Regions from separate parts of the Larkinella harenae genome, predicted to be linked through region 1. Evidence: riboswitches for the same ligand, from Rfam matches in the RefSeq annotation. Region 1 holds a riboswitch; the other holds the start of a gene.
What was found. Region 1 has a riboswitch for S-adenosylmethionine ahead of ACYVH9_RS12215 (O-acetylhomoserine aminocarboxypropyltransferase/cysteine synthase family protein). Riboswitches for the same ligand answer to the same signal wherever they lie in the genome.
Positions count from the first base shown of each region.

Region 2: linked by a shared signal. The riboswitch ahead of metH (methionine synthase) and the one ahead of ACYVH9_RS12215 (O-acetylhomoserine aminocarboxypropyltransferase/cysteine synthase family protein) in region 1 are both predicted to bind S-adenosylmethionine.

Region 1 covers NZ_BAAGWE010000002.1:198,971-206,020, forward strand. The annotation lists gene ACYVH9_RS12205 (ROK family transcriptional regulator) at 1-931, opposite strand, end outside; gene ACYVH9_RS12210 (homoserine O-acetyltransferase family protein) at 1,225-2,271, opposite strand; gene ACYVH9_RS12215 (O-acetylhomoserine aminocarboxypropyltransferase/cysteine synthase family protein) at 2,373-3,677, opposite strand; SAM riboswitch class I at 3,924-4,042, opposite strand; gene ACYVH9_RS12220 (Gfo/Idh/MocA family protein) at 4,282-5,760, opposite strand; gene ACYVH9_RS12225 (DciA family protein) at 6,088-6,414, shown strand; gene ACYVH9_RS12230 (polysaccharide deacetylase family protein) at 6,872-7,050, opposite strand, start outside.
Region 2 covers NZ_BAAGWE010000001.1:1,526,915-1,533,964, forward strand. The annotation lists gene ACYVH9_RS06160 (GNAT family N-acetyltransferase) at 1-697, opposite strand, end outside; gene ACYVH9_RS06165 (Ppx/GppA phosphatase family protein) at 731-1,618, opposite strand; gene ACYVH9_RS06170 (carbamoyltransferase family protein) at 1,789-3,651, shown strand; gene ACYVH9_RS06175 (SxtJ family membrane protein) at 3,662-4,024, shown strand; SAM riboswitch class I at 4,107-4,213, shown strand; gene metH (methionine synthase) at 4,378-7,050, shown strand, end outside.

The DNA of each region.
Region 1 (7,050 bases):
TGAACAGATGCACGGCGATGGACAAGCCCTTTCCCAGTTCGCTCCCCACTTCATTGAGCAAATCGATGGCCAGCTCATCACCGGCTTTGGCTTTATCAATTACCATCTGGACGTCGATTTCCTCAAAATTTTCTTCAGCCAGTTTAGAAACCCGTCCTTCTTTCAAACCCGCTTTCACCCGACGAACCAGGGAGGACGCCGAAGTCAGGGTATCCAGACAACCCACTTTTCCGCACGAACACAACTCGCCGTCGGCCTGCAACTGAATGTGCCCCAGCTCGCCCGCAAATCCGGCCAGTCCCTGCAAAATCTCCCCATTGACGATAACACCCAACCCAACGCCCCAATCAATGTTGATGGACAAAACGTGGTTTTTGCCTTTTGCCAGTCCAAATCGGTGCTCGCCCAGAATGGTTGCCTTCGTATCGTTGACCAGGTAAACGGGCGCATTGAAACTAAAGGTTAGGAGTTGCTGCAGGGATTCATCCCGGTGATTCAGGTTTTTATACGTGTAGTTGATTCCAGTTTTAGGATCAACTAGCCCCGGCAACGCACAGCCGACACCGATGATTTGCAGGTCTTTTTCCCGGATGCGTTCGGCAATTTCCGCCAGTGGTTCGCGCAAGGCGTCCAGAAAAGCAACGGAGTCTTCTAAACGCAGGTTGACATCCAGCCGATCCAGGACCCGGTTTGTGAGATCGAAAACAACCAATTTGATATCGTGAACGCTGATATCGATGACAACAATGGCCTGATTGCCAGCCCGCAGACCGAACAAAGCGGGCTTTCGACCGTATTGAGCAGTTCCGATTCCGATTTCCTGGACCCAGTTTTCCGTCACAAGCTCATCGATAAGCATTGTAATAGAAGGAACACTGGCGTGTAACGCCTTCGCTAGCTGAGACAGCGTCTGGGAGCCAAGTCGATACATTTCTTTCAATATACCGCGTTTAAGACGGCTTTTCTTTCTATCAACGATAGAAACCGTATCGTTTACCTCCATAAAAGTATAGCATTCATTAAACCTATGTGATGAAAAGGAGTGAATTCTGGCAGGATATTATTAAAATAATTTATTAATAGTGCGATTTTATTAAATTATTTACAAAACAGCAAATTTTGTCCTGCGACCTTCACAAAAACCGTTTCGGATAGGAAGTGAATGTAGGTAAAAGAGGTAGAAAGCGCGGTATTTACTTATGCCTTATTGGAATCGATTTTGTGTTATAGCGAATCTGTATTTAGTACTGTTTTTCGCTCATCCATCCAGTTTCGGATGATCTGGGTAAGCGGTTTGGTTTCAATCAGGAAACCGTCGTGCCCATACAAGGAGTCGATCTCTTCGTAGCGAGCGTCCGGAATATGCCGCGCCAGGGTTTTCTGCTCAACCGGCGGAAACAAAATATCCGACTTGATACCAACCGACAGCGTCCGCGAGGTAACCTGCTCGAGTGCCCGACTGATGCTACCACGGTTGCGCCCTACGTTGTGCGAATCCATCACTTTCGATAAGATCCAGTACGTATACGCGTTGAAACGGTTGGTGAGTTTTTCGCCCTGGTACTGTTGATAGCTGGAAGCCTTGTAATGGTCCAGTTGTTCGTTGTTATCCAGAGCCTGAGTAAACCCGTACGTATCGTAATTGCGGTACGACAATAACGCTACGGCCCGAGCAGCCTTCATTCCGTTCCGGCCCGCATCGTCGCGGTTTTCCAGCCAGGTCGGGTCAGCACAGATGGCCATCCGTTGGGATTCGTTGAAGGCAATTCCCCAAGGCGACATCACGGCATTGCTCGCAATCAGAATCAGGTTCTGGATAAGACCGGGTTGCTGAATGGCCCATTCCAGCGCCTGCTGCCCGCCCAATGATCCGCCAATGCAGGTCTGGATTTGTTCAATACCCAGCTCCTGCCGCAGTAAATCCAGTGCCTTGACAATATCGTGAATGGTTACCTGCGGAAAGTCGTGGTAAAAAGGCTTCCCCGTAACCGGGCTGATAGACAAAGGCCCGGTTGAACCGTAACAGGAACCCAGCACATTGGCACAGATAATAAAATAGTTTGCCGGATCATAAAATTTCCCCGGTCCGACCATACCCGCCCACCAGTCACCCGGGTCGGCATTACCCGTTAATGCGTGGCAAATCCATACAACATTGGAACGATTACGATTCAGCGTTCCACGGGTCGTATACACCAACCGCAAGCCCGGCAAAGCCGCGCCCGACTCAACGGGGAAGGTATATTTATAGTCAAAAACCTTGGTTTCCAATCGAAAAAAGAATTGTCGGTTTCCGGTTTATCGTTTTTGGCATCACTCCCAAAGCAAGCTGACCCGCCGAAAACCATAAACCGGAAACCGTAAGCTACATATTATGCGTTAATGGCGGCAAAAGCCTGCTCCAGATCCGCTTTGATGTCGTCGAGGTGTTCGGTACCCACTGACAAACGCAATTGACCCGGCACGACCCCGGCACTGGCCTGTTCCACATCACTCAACTGCTGGTGCGTAGTGGCTGCTGGGTGAATAATCAGCGTCTTCGAATCGCCCACATTGGCCAGGTGGCTGATCATCTTCAGGCTATCGATAAACCGATCGGCGGCTTCCTTGCCCGCTTTCAACTTAAACGTCAACACGCCACCGAAGCCTCGTTTGAGGTATTTCTTGGCCAACTCATGGTACGGACTGCTCTCCAGACCCGGATAGTAAACCTTTTCGACCTGCTCATGCTGCTCCAGCCACTGCGCAAGAGCCAGGGCATTCTGAACCGTGCGGTCGACCCGCAGCGACAAGGTTTCGATTCCCTGCAAAAACAGGAACGAGTTAAAGGGACTCAAGGCCGGACCCCAGTCGCGCAGCCCTTCAACCCGGGCCCGGATGATAAACTGAATGTTGCCAAACGGTCCGCCGATGCCAAATACATCGTTAAAAACCAGACCGTGATACCCTTCCGCCGGTTCAGTAAACTGCGGGAATTTTCCATTTCCCCAGTTGTAATTACCGCTGTCGACAATGACTCCCCCAATGCTGGTGCCGTGGCCGCCAATCCATTTTGTAGCCGACTCCACTACCACGGCTGCGCCGTGTTCGATGGGCCGAAACAGGTAGCCACCGGCCCCAAACGTATTGTCAACGATCAACGGTAGGTCGTACTTCTGCGCCAGAGCCGCAAACGCTTCGAAGTCCGGCACGTTAAACTCCGGATTCCCGATGGTCTCCAGATAAATGGCCTTCGTTTTATCGTCGATCCGTTTTTCAAAGCTTTCTATTTTATCCCCATCGGCAAAACGAGCTTCGATCCCCAGCCGCTTAAAGGAAACTTTAAACTGGTTATAAGTTCCCCCGTAGAGGTAAGAGGTGGTTACAAAATTGTCTCCAGCGCTCAGGATATTGTTCAAAGCCACAAACTGGGCTGCCTGTCCGGAAGCTACCGCCAAAGCCGCTACCCCGCCTTCCAGTGCCGCCACCCGCTTTTCCAACACATCGGTGGTGGGGTTCATGATCCGGGTGTAAATATTACCAAACTGCTGTAGAGCAAACAGTTTGGCCCCATGATCGGCGTTATCAAACACGTAGGAAGACGTTTGATAAATGGGAACAGCTCTCGATTTGGTGGTGGGATCAGGCTCTTGTCCTGCGTGCAATTGCAGCGTCTCAAAATGCAATGATGCTGACATGATGAATTAATTTAGTTATGGATTTTTGGAACGAAAGGAAGGCTAAAAGGAAAAAATCGCGCCGACACGCTGACTCACCGGCAACCTGGTTGCTGCGCATGAGTGACCTAAACGGTGCGCTCGGAAAGAATTGATCATTCAGCCCGTAGCCGGCATCCTCTCCCGGTTGTCGGTTTGCGTAGAGTGTGTAAAATAAGTTGCCCGCCCCGGGGCATACAACAACGAAAGTTAATCATGTGTCTGTTCGATTTATATTTCCTATCGAAGCCGCCGGAGCGATTTCGTAGGCGGGATGTAGCACCTTGCCGCGCGGCAGGTTGCCAGAGGTTCACCGAGCCCGGTCTCTTGCCTCTTCTTTATAAATCAAGCGCAACGGGAATGTTGCAGCAAAGATTCGCGTGTTCCGAATCTGAGTGGAAACTTGATTTGAGCCGCAAGTATAGCGAACGAAGGCCGTTGCTGCAAATTTTTTAGCCGATACTGCAAACAATAGCATTGCCTTTAAATGCCGAAAACCTTCTATTTCAGCGCTAAAAGGCACTGAAATAGAAGGTTTTCGGTCAATAAGCCACCTCAAAAAATACGCAACGGTGGCTACTTAGCCTTAGATCGAGAGCTTCCAGCCATCCCGGTACTGCCGCGACACAAACTGGTTAGCCTCGTCAAAGTTGGTAATCTTCATGTTCTTACCATCCCACATCAGGCGCTGACGACCGGGATAAGTAAAGCCTTTCCCGTCGGCTTTCGGTGTACGGAGCATATAACTGCGAATAGCCAGGTTGCCCATCAGAACCGACTCGGTCAGCGGTCCGGCAAAGTCGAACGACGACGTCAATGCTTTGTGTTCTTTGCTATTGAAGCCGGCTTTGCAGGCTTCAGTCCACAGGATCTGGTGACCATTTTCCGGCCAGGGTTTTCCGTCGGCAGGTTTCGGCTTTGCGGGCGCTTCTACTTTCTTGCCGTCTTTGGTATACAGCTTCGGATCATCCCCGTACATACCGCAGGCAATCAGCCCCTTATCACCGATCATGAACATACCGTTTTCACCGCCTTCGGGGTAGGCCTCACCGGCGGGCAGAAAATCCGGCCGGAACGGACGAATACCACCGTCGGACCAAACCATTTTCACGTCTGATTTATTCTTCGCTGAAGCCGGGAATTTCAATTCGACGTGGGAAGCTGGCGGACAACCTTCGGGGTTGTATTCCGGCGTCCAGTCTTTCAGGAACACCGCGCTGATGCTGGTTTCCACTTCGGTGGGGTAGCCCAGCCCCAGAACCCGGAACGGAATATCCATGATGTGACAGCCAATGTCACCGAGCGCTCCTGCGCCAAAGTTCCACCAGCCGCGCCATTTGAACGGGTGATAGGCGGGCGTATAGCCTACTTTTTGGGCGGGTCCTAACCACAGGTCCCAATCCAGGTCGGCAGATGGTTCGCCGGCGGGTTGTGGCACCGGAATCCCCTGCGGCCATACGGGGCGGTTGGTCCAAATCTGGATTTCGTGCACTTTTCCGATCAATCCTTTATCAAACCACTCCACCATCGTTTTCTGCTGCGGGTTCGATGAGCCCTGGTTTCCCATCTGGGTCACCACTTTGTATTTCCGGGCGGCTTCGGTCAGCAGCCGTGCTTCGTGGATGTTGTGGGTCAACGGTTTTTGTACATAAACGTGCTTGCCCCGTTGCATGGCGGCCAGCGCCACCACGGCGTGCGTGTGATCGGCGGTTGAAACCGTCACGGCATCGATGGTGTTGCCTTCTTTTTCGAGCATCTCACGAAAATCCTTGTATCGTTTGGCTTTTTCGTGCTTTGCAAAATTCTCTTTTACGCGAGGAAGCCCCCAGTCTACGTCACACAGCGCAACAACGTTGTTAGCTCCGTTGTTGAAGGAATTATTAATATCGCTGGATCCTTTACCACCAAAGCCTACTGCGGCCAGGTTCAGTTTATCGCTCGGTGCAATGAAACCTTTCCCGCCCAGAACGTGGCGCGGCACGATAAAGAAGCTACCAGCGGCCAGGGCTCCGGCCTGAATAAATTTGCGACGCGATGTCTGCGACGGTTTTTCTGGAGATTGCATAAATCAGATAAGGACTATGGGTAAATCAATACAAATAAAGTTCAAAATAGGGAAGTTCTACCGGAAAAAACGAATGCTTGGCCCAGCATTTCACGTTTTTTAATTTCCATCCGGGCTGGCAGCGTTTTTTTGCCGGCCCAGGATGCCTCTGTGACGCAAAAATCAACCTGAGCTTCAGTCGATTTACTTAGAAAGCATCCTATATATACCGTTTACTAAACGGTTTTCGCATTCTGAATCGCGCAAGATTGGATCGAAATTTTTTCCGGGAACGGTTTGTCTTTCCGTCAGGTCGTTCGTTACCTTTGTGTCAAGACACCTTCGTATATGGCCCAGTATTATCGCTTTGACAAAGAAAACGCTTCCCGTCGTGCCGGAGCCGTTGCGCTGAAGGATGCCATCGGCCATATGCTGAAGTCGTATCAACTCCAGACCCGGTTTAACGAAACCTACCTCGAAGCGTTCTGGGAAAAAATGATGGGCAAAGCAATTGCCTCCCGTACCAACCGGCTTTACGTCCGGGACCGCGTCCTGCACATCGAAATCAATTCGGCTCCGCTCCGTAGCGAGCTGGTCATTGCCAAACAGAAGATGATTCAGCTTATCAACCGCGAAATGGGCACCGATGTAGTTGAAGACGTTATTTTCATCTGATTTTCTACCGGTTGCCACCACAGTTGCCATTGCAAACGTAGCCAGATCAAGACACAGCCAACGGCCTTAACGCGGTACGGAACAACAAAATCACTCTCGGATCGCGGGCGGAAATAAATTGGAGGGCGACAGCGACGCAAACACAATCATAGCGCAATCCAGCGTTTGCGGTTGGCGTTTTCTTCACCTTCCAGATAATACCAGACGCCCACCGCCAGCATAACGGCATTGATCAAATTCCAGAAAAATACACCAACTCCAATCGGCAGCGACTAAAAATGCCCCATCAGCCAGGCAAACATCGGGCTGTAAACCGTAGATACTCTTGTTTAACAGCAGGTTATGGATCGACTTTGAGAACATCAGGTAGTTATTGATGGAGCCCAGCCAGTACGGCCCCGTTACAGTAACGATAGACAACGTCACCAAACGCGGTATCGTAAGCCTCTGTAAAATCTCATGAAGAAACCGTTAAATAGGCGTCGGCGAATTGATTCATGGTCCCGTACTCGCCGTGTTCCGCCAGAAAATGCAGCAATTTATCGAGACGGTCGAGCAGACGCTGGTGAGAATAACGCCGGATGTAAACCGGAATCCGGTGGTAAGCCGACAAATCGGTAAACTCCCAGGGATGAA
Region 2 (7,050 bases), on a different contig from region 1:
CGATGAGTTTTTCTCCATCCCGAACCGTAAAAACCGTGCAAACATCGCCAAACGTTTGCAGCAAATTGGCAAGCTCTTTGCTCTGCATAGATAGTGGACGGTTTTTCCGGATGCGCGCCTTTTGAACGAAGTCTGCCAGAACGGCAACGTCGGGCTGCTCCCAAATCTGCGCTGAAAACCCCGCTCGCTGGCATTTCTGAAGCCGTCGGCGTTCGGCGTCCTGAAGCCGCTCCGAAAAGGAACGGTTGTCAACGCTGATGTGTTGATTCAGTTCTTCATAGGCTACGGCGAAGCCCGCGGTTTGAAAAATTTTATGAATTCTGCTGGCCCGATCTGGTGCGTAGCAATCCGGATAAGTTACTATACGAAGTCCAGTAACTAGTAATTTTTTACTATGAATAATCAGTTGATCAACCAATTGATGCAGGTCTTCATCGGATACCTTGTCTGAAAATTCGACCGAGCCGAAGGAGGCTGCACAGGGACTCACGGCCCAGTCGTTGCGGACGTAAAAGGCGCAATGTGCATCGGCCAGGCTGGTCTCCGGATGAATGAGGGCCAAATAATGAAGCGGTCGGCAGGGTTGATTAAGCAGGTGACGAGCCTGAGAAAACAGAAAGCCACGGTGATAAAACCGGGGAAACTGTTCCGAAAGCGGGTTTTTGAGGTGCAGGAGGGTGTACACAGGGCGTGGCAACGTGTCAATAACCGGAGAGTACTGTGCCCCGGCCTATTTCTTCTTTTGCTGGTGTTTTTTCCAGCGTTCGTGCACCAGCTGAATAATACCGTCTTTGAGGCCGAGGTCAGGCACAATAATCGTGTCGGCACCCGCCCATTTCATCACCGAAATGTAGATGTCAGCGGCCGGAACGATGACGTCGGCACGGTCGGCATTCAGGCGTAGTTTGTTAATCCGGTCTTCGAGGCTATACTCCGAAATAAAATTCCGCATGCGCTCAATTTCGGCCAGCGTGGTGGTGTCTGATATTTTGGAGACGAGGTTGAAGATTTTGTTGATGTTTCCACCCGTCCCAACGGCCACCAGCTCCTCGGATTTTTGCACGTTTTCTTCCACCCAATCCTGCATTTTTCGCCAGGCTCCCCGGGTCTCTTTACCCTCCAGCAAGCGAACAGAGCCAATCTTGAATGATTTCGAGGTGATTTTTTGCCGGTTCCGGTACAGGTTGAGTTCGGTACTACCTCCGCCCACATCGATGTGCAGAAACTGCCGGTCGTCGAGAGCCTGAACCACAACGTTGTTGATCAGTTCGGCTTCTTTCTGTCCGTCAATGATGTGGATTTCGATGCCGGTCAGCTCTTTGATGCGCGTGGCAACTTTATGGCCGTTGACGGCTTCCCGCATAGCCGAAGTTGCGCAGGCCATGTAATCTTCCACCTCGTGAAGCTCCATCAGGAGTTTGTACACCTGCATCAGTTTATTGGTGCGTACCTCACTCTCCGGGGTAATCTCCCCGAAATTGAATACATCGTGACCGAGTCGGAGGGGAAAGCGAACGTATTCAACGCGCTTGAAACTAACTCCGCCGTCGACGTTCAGAACCGTCGAGATCTGAAGCCGAGCCGCGTTAGAGCCAATGTCGATTGCAGCAATTTTCAATGTGACGTAAGGAAAAGTTAGTACAGAAACGCCCAAATATACTCAATTTACGGTCCGTAGACGCAATCGGCGGTCATTTCTATAGTACGGGAAAGGGTAAAAAGTCGCACTGAAAAGAGAAATTGTCTGGTTACCTTTGCCGCAAATGGATCTGATCGCATCCCGTTTGCATGACAATCTTAGGAATCTCAGCTTTTTACCACGATTCAGCTGCGGCTTTGATCGAAAACGGTCGGATTGTGGCGGCTGCGCAGGAGGAGCGATTTAGCCGAAAGAAGCACGATGCCAGTTTTCCGGCGAATGCGGTGCGGTTTTGCCTCCAGTATGGCGGAGTCACCCTGAATCAACTGGATGCGATTGTTTTCTACGACAAACCGCTGCTCAAATTTGAACGGTTGCTGGAAACCTATTATGCCTTCGCTCCGCGTGGTTTGCGGTCGTTTCTGACGGCCATGCCCGTCTGGTTGAAAGACAAGCTATTCCTGAAACGCCTGCTGCGCAATGAACTCAAAAAGCTGGGGTACAATGCCCGAAAACCGGTCCGGCTGCTATTCCCTGAGCATCATTTATCCCACGCGGCCAGTGCCTTTTACCCTTCTCCCTTTGAAAAAGCCGCGATTCTCACCATCGACGGTGTGGGCGAGTGGGCTACGGCGTCTATTGGGTTGGGCGAGGGCAGTCGAATAACGGTTTTGAAGGAGCAGCATTTCCCGCACTCAATCGGTCTGCTCTATTCGGCTTTTACGTATTTCCTGGGCTTTCGCGTTAATTCCGGCGAATACAAGCTGATGGGACTGGCGCCGTATGGCGATCCTTGTGCCCCCGATGTGGATCGGTATGTCGATCTGATCAAAACCAAGCTAATTGAGCTCAAAGACGACGGCTCGATCTGGCTCGATCAGACCTATTTTGATTACGCAACGGGTTTGCGCATGGTTCACGAGAAAAAATGGGAAACCCTGTTCGGCATGGGCAAACGACAACCCGAAGACGAACTTGGGCCTGAGCATGGCAACCTGGCGCTGGCGATTCAGCGGGTGACGGAAGAGGTGGTTTTGAAAATGGCCCACGAAGCCCAGCGGCTGACTGGCACCGAAAATTTGGTGCTGGCGGGGGGCGTGGCGCTCAACTGCGTGGCGAATGGAAAATTGCAAAAAGCCGGTATTTTCAGGAACATTTTCATTCAACCGGCAGCCGGGGATGCGGGTGGCGCGGTGGGGGCGGCTCTGGCGGCTTACCATATTTACTTTGACCAACAACGGACCACCGATGATGCGTTTGATGCCCTGCATGGGTCGTACCTGGGGCCGACGTTCTCGGAGCTGGATGTGGAGCTGATGGCCAAAAAGTACAAAGCGATGTACCGTCGTTACGACGATTTTGGCGAATTGTGCGACAAAACTGCCGGTTTGCTGGCGAGTGAAGCCGTGGTGGGCTGGGTACAGGGGCGCATGGAATTTGGTCCCCGGGCGTTGGGCAACCGTAGTATTCTGGGCGACCCGCGTAGCGCGGAGATGCAGAAAAAGCTGAACCTGAAAATCAAGTTCCGCGAGTCGTTCCGGCCGTTTGCGCCCTCAGTGCTGGCCGATGATTGTGCGGAGTATTTTGAATACAACGGTTTTTCGCCGTACATGCTGCTGGTGCATCCGGTGCGTGAAAACCGCCGAAAACCGTTGCCCGTGGATTATGCGCAGCTCTCGTTGCGGGATAAACTGTATCACCAGCGCTCCGATTTACCCGCCATTACACACAGTGATTTCTCGGCCCGAATTCAAACCGTTCACCCGGAAACCAATCCCCGGTATTGGCAACTGATCGATGCATTTAAAAAGCAGACGGGCTACGGTGTTTTGGTCAACACCAGTTTCAATGTGCGGGGCGAACCCATTGTCAATACACCGGAGGATGCGTACCGTTGTTTCATGCGTACAGAGATGGATTTCCTGGTGGTTGGAAATTTTCTGTTTGACAAAAAACAGCAGCCCGTGTGGCCCGAAAAAACGGAATGGAAAGCGGAATTTACACTAGACTGATAAGACGACAATGACTTCTCGGGATTGTACAAAAGCGCAGCTGGTGATCGTAACGGGATTACTCGTGCTGCATTTCGTATTTAACGCCGACAACTGGCTGTATGCCGCGGTGGCCGTGGGGCTGCTCAGCGTGTTGGTTCCGGCGGCCGGCAACGGTATTGCGTGGCTGTGGTTCCGACTCGCCGACGTACTGGGCTTTATCAACAGCCGAATCGTACTGACGATTTTGTTCGGGGCGGTTTTGGTACCCATTGCCTGGCTCTACCGGTTGACGCATGCGAATCCGCTCTCGATCAAACGACCGAAAACACCGTCGCTGTATCATCAGCGCAATCACACCTACGGAAAAGCGGATTTGGAACACCCTTGGTAGGGAATTTTTTCGGGAATCGGTCCGTTGTCGACGTAAGCAAACCGGTTTGGCAAAAACCGGCACTTTTCTTATTTTTGTACAATGCTTATCGAGAAAGACGGAGGGATTGGACCCAATGAAGTCTTGGCAACCATTCAACCCCCTGAAAAAGGTGCCAAATTCCGCCCCGCTGACGGGGACAGATAAGTTGAAAGCTGCATCCCGCTTCCTTTCGATAAGCTATTGAATTGCCTTTGCCATTTATTTCTGTTACCACCGGTGAATGACCTGTGACCAATAGCTATAACCAATTCACGAACTTGGAAAAAATAACTGACCTTCTTCAACAGCGTATCCTGATACTCGATGGGGCGATGGGTACTATGATTCAACGCTATAAGTTGGGCGAAGAAGATTACCGCGGAGCGCGGTTTGCCGATTGGCCGCACGAACTGAAGGGCAACAACGATCTGTTGTCGATTACACAGCCGCACATTATCAAGGAAATCCACCGCCAGTATCTGGAAGCCGGATCGGATATCATCGAAACCAATACCTTCAGCGGTACGTGGGTAGCCATGGCCGACTACTACATGGAAGAGCTGGTTTACGAACTCAATTACCAGTCGGCAAAAATTGCGAAAGAGGTAGCCCAAGAAGTGACCCGCCTGACGCCCGACAAGCCCCGGTTTGTGGCCGGTGCGATGGGACCCACCACGCGACTGGCCTCCATGTCGCCCGACGTGAACAACCCCGGCTACCGGGCCATTACCTTCGATCAGTTGGTGGAAGCCTTTTATACGCAGGTGGCCGGTCTGGTCGAAGGCGGGGCCGACCTGCTGCTGATCGAAACCATCACGGATACGCTCAACGCCAAAGCCGCGCTGTTTGCCATTGATAAATACTTCTCGGACAAAGGCCAGCAGCCGCTGCCAATCATGGTTTCGGGAACCATCACCGACGCATCGGGCCGGACGTTGTCGGGCCAGACGACGGAAGCGTTTCTGTACTCGGTATCGCACCTGCCGCTGCTGAGCATCGGGTTGAACTGCGCAATGGGGGCCGAACTGCTGCGCCCGTACGTGCAGACGCTCGCCAAAGAGTCGCCGTTTTTTACCTCGGCGTACCCGAATGCCGGTTTGCCCAACGAAATGGGCGAATACGATCAGTCGCCGGATGAGATGGCGGCCCAGATCGAAAGCTTCGTTCAGGACGGTTTTGTCAATATTGTGGGCGGTTGCTGCGGGTCGACGCCGGATCACATCCGGGCCATCGCCCAGGCCGTGGCCAAATACAAACCCCGCCCGAAACCGCAACCCGAACCGTACCAGAAACTGAGCGGGCTGGAGCCGTTGAAAATCACGGAAGTAACCAACTTTGTGAACGTGGGCGAACGGACCAACGTAACCGGTTCGAAGGCGTTTGCACGGTTGATCAAAGCCGGGGATTATGACGCAGCCCTGACCGTGGCCCGCCAGCAGGTGGAAAACGGGGCGCAGGTGATCGACGTCAACATGGACGAAGGGATGCTGGATTCGGTGGAGGTAATGACCACCTTTCTGAACCTGATTGCGTCGGAACCGGACATTGCTCGCGTGCCCATCATGATCGATTCTTCGAAGTGGGAAGTCATCGAAGCGGGGCTGAAATGCGTGCAGGGAAAAGCCATCGTAAACTCGATTTCGCTGAAAGAAGGCGAGGAAGCGTTTATTGAACGGGCCAAACTGATTAAACGTTACGGAGCCGCAGCCGTGGTGATGGCGTTTGATGAAACCGGCCAGGCCGATAACTACGAACGCCGGATCGAAATCTGCGAACGCGCTTACCGGATTCTGGTTGATAGAGTGGGTTTTTCGGCGCAGGATATCATTTTCGATCCGAACATCCTGACGGTTGCAACCGGTATTGAAGAGCATAATAATTACGCCGTTGATTTCATCAATGCCACGCGTTGGATCAAGGAAAATCTGCCGCTGGCGAAGGTAAGCGGGGGCGTGTCTAATATTTCGTTTTCGTTTCGGGGCAACGAAGTGGTGCGCGAAGCCATGCACTCGGTGTTTCTGTATTACGCCATCAAGGCCGGAATGGATATGGGAATCGTCAACGCCGGACAGCTGGCGGTTTATGATGATATTCCAAAAGACTTGCTGGAATATTGCGAAGACGTGATCCTGAACCGCCGACCCGACGCGACAGAGCGACTGGTCGAATTTGCCGAAACCGTGAAGGCCAAGGGGAAAGCCGTGGTGCAGGACGAAAGCTGGCGGCTGGAACCGGTGGCCGAACGGCTGAAACACGCGCTGGTTCGCGGCATTACGGATTATATTGACCAGGATACAGAAGAGGCCCGGCAGCAATTTGAGCGCCCGATTGAGGTGATCGAAGGGCCGCTAATGGACGGGATGAACGTGGTGGGCGACCTGTTTGGTGAGGGAAAAATGTTTCTGCCGCAGGTGGTGAAGTCGGCGCGGGTGATGAAAAAAGCCGTGGCCTATTTGCTGCCGTTTATTGAAGCCAGTAAGTCGGAAGGGGCCAAAGCCGCCGGGAAAATCCTGATGGCAACCGTCAAAGGCGACGTGCATGACATCGGTAAGAACATTGTTGGCGTGGTGCTGGGCTGCAACAACTACGAGATCATCGACCTGGGCGTGATGGTGCCGACCCAGAAGATTCTGGAAGAAGCCAAAAAGCACAACGTCGATATCATTGGTCTGAGCGGTTTGATTACACCCTCGCTCGACGAGATGGTGGGCGTGGCCAAGGAAATGGAGCGGCAGGGCTTCAAGTTGCCGCTGCTGATCGGTGGGGCGACGACCTCGCGTATTCATACCGCCGTCAAGATCGACCCGCACTACTCCGGGCCAGTGATTCACGTGCTGGATGCCAGCCGGAGCGTACCCGTAGCCGGACGACTCACCAGCGAGCAGGAAAGTACCCGTGATCAGGTCTTTCAGGAAATTAAAACCGAATACGTCAAGCTACGCGCCGACCACGCCAAACGCAAGCAGGATAAAAGTTACCTTACCATTGACGTAGCCCGTAAAAAC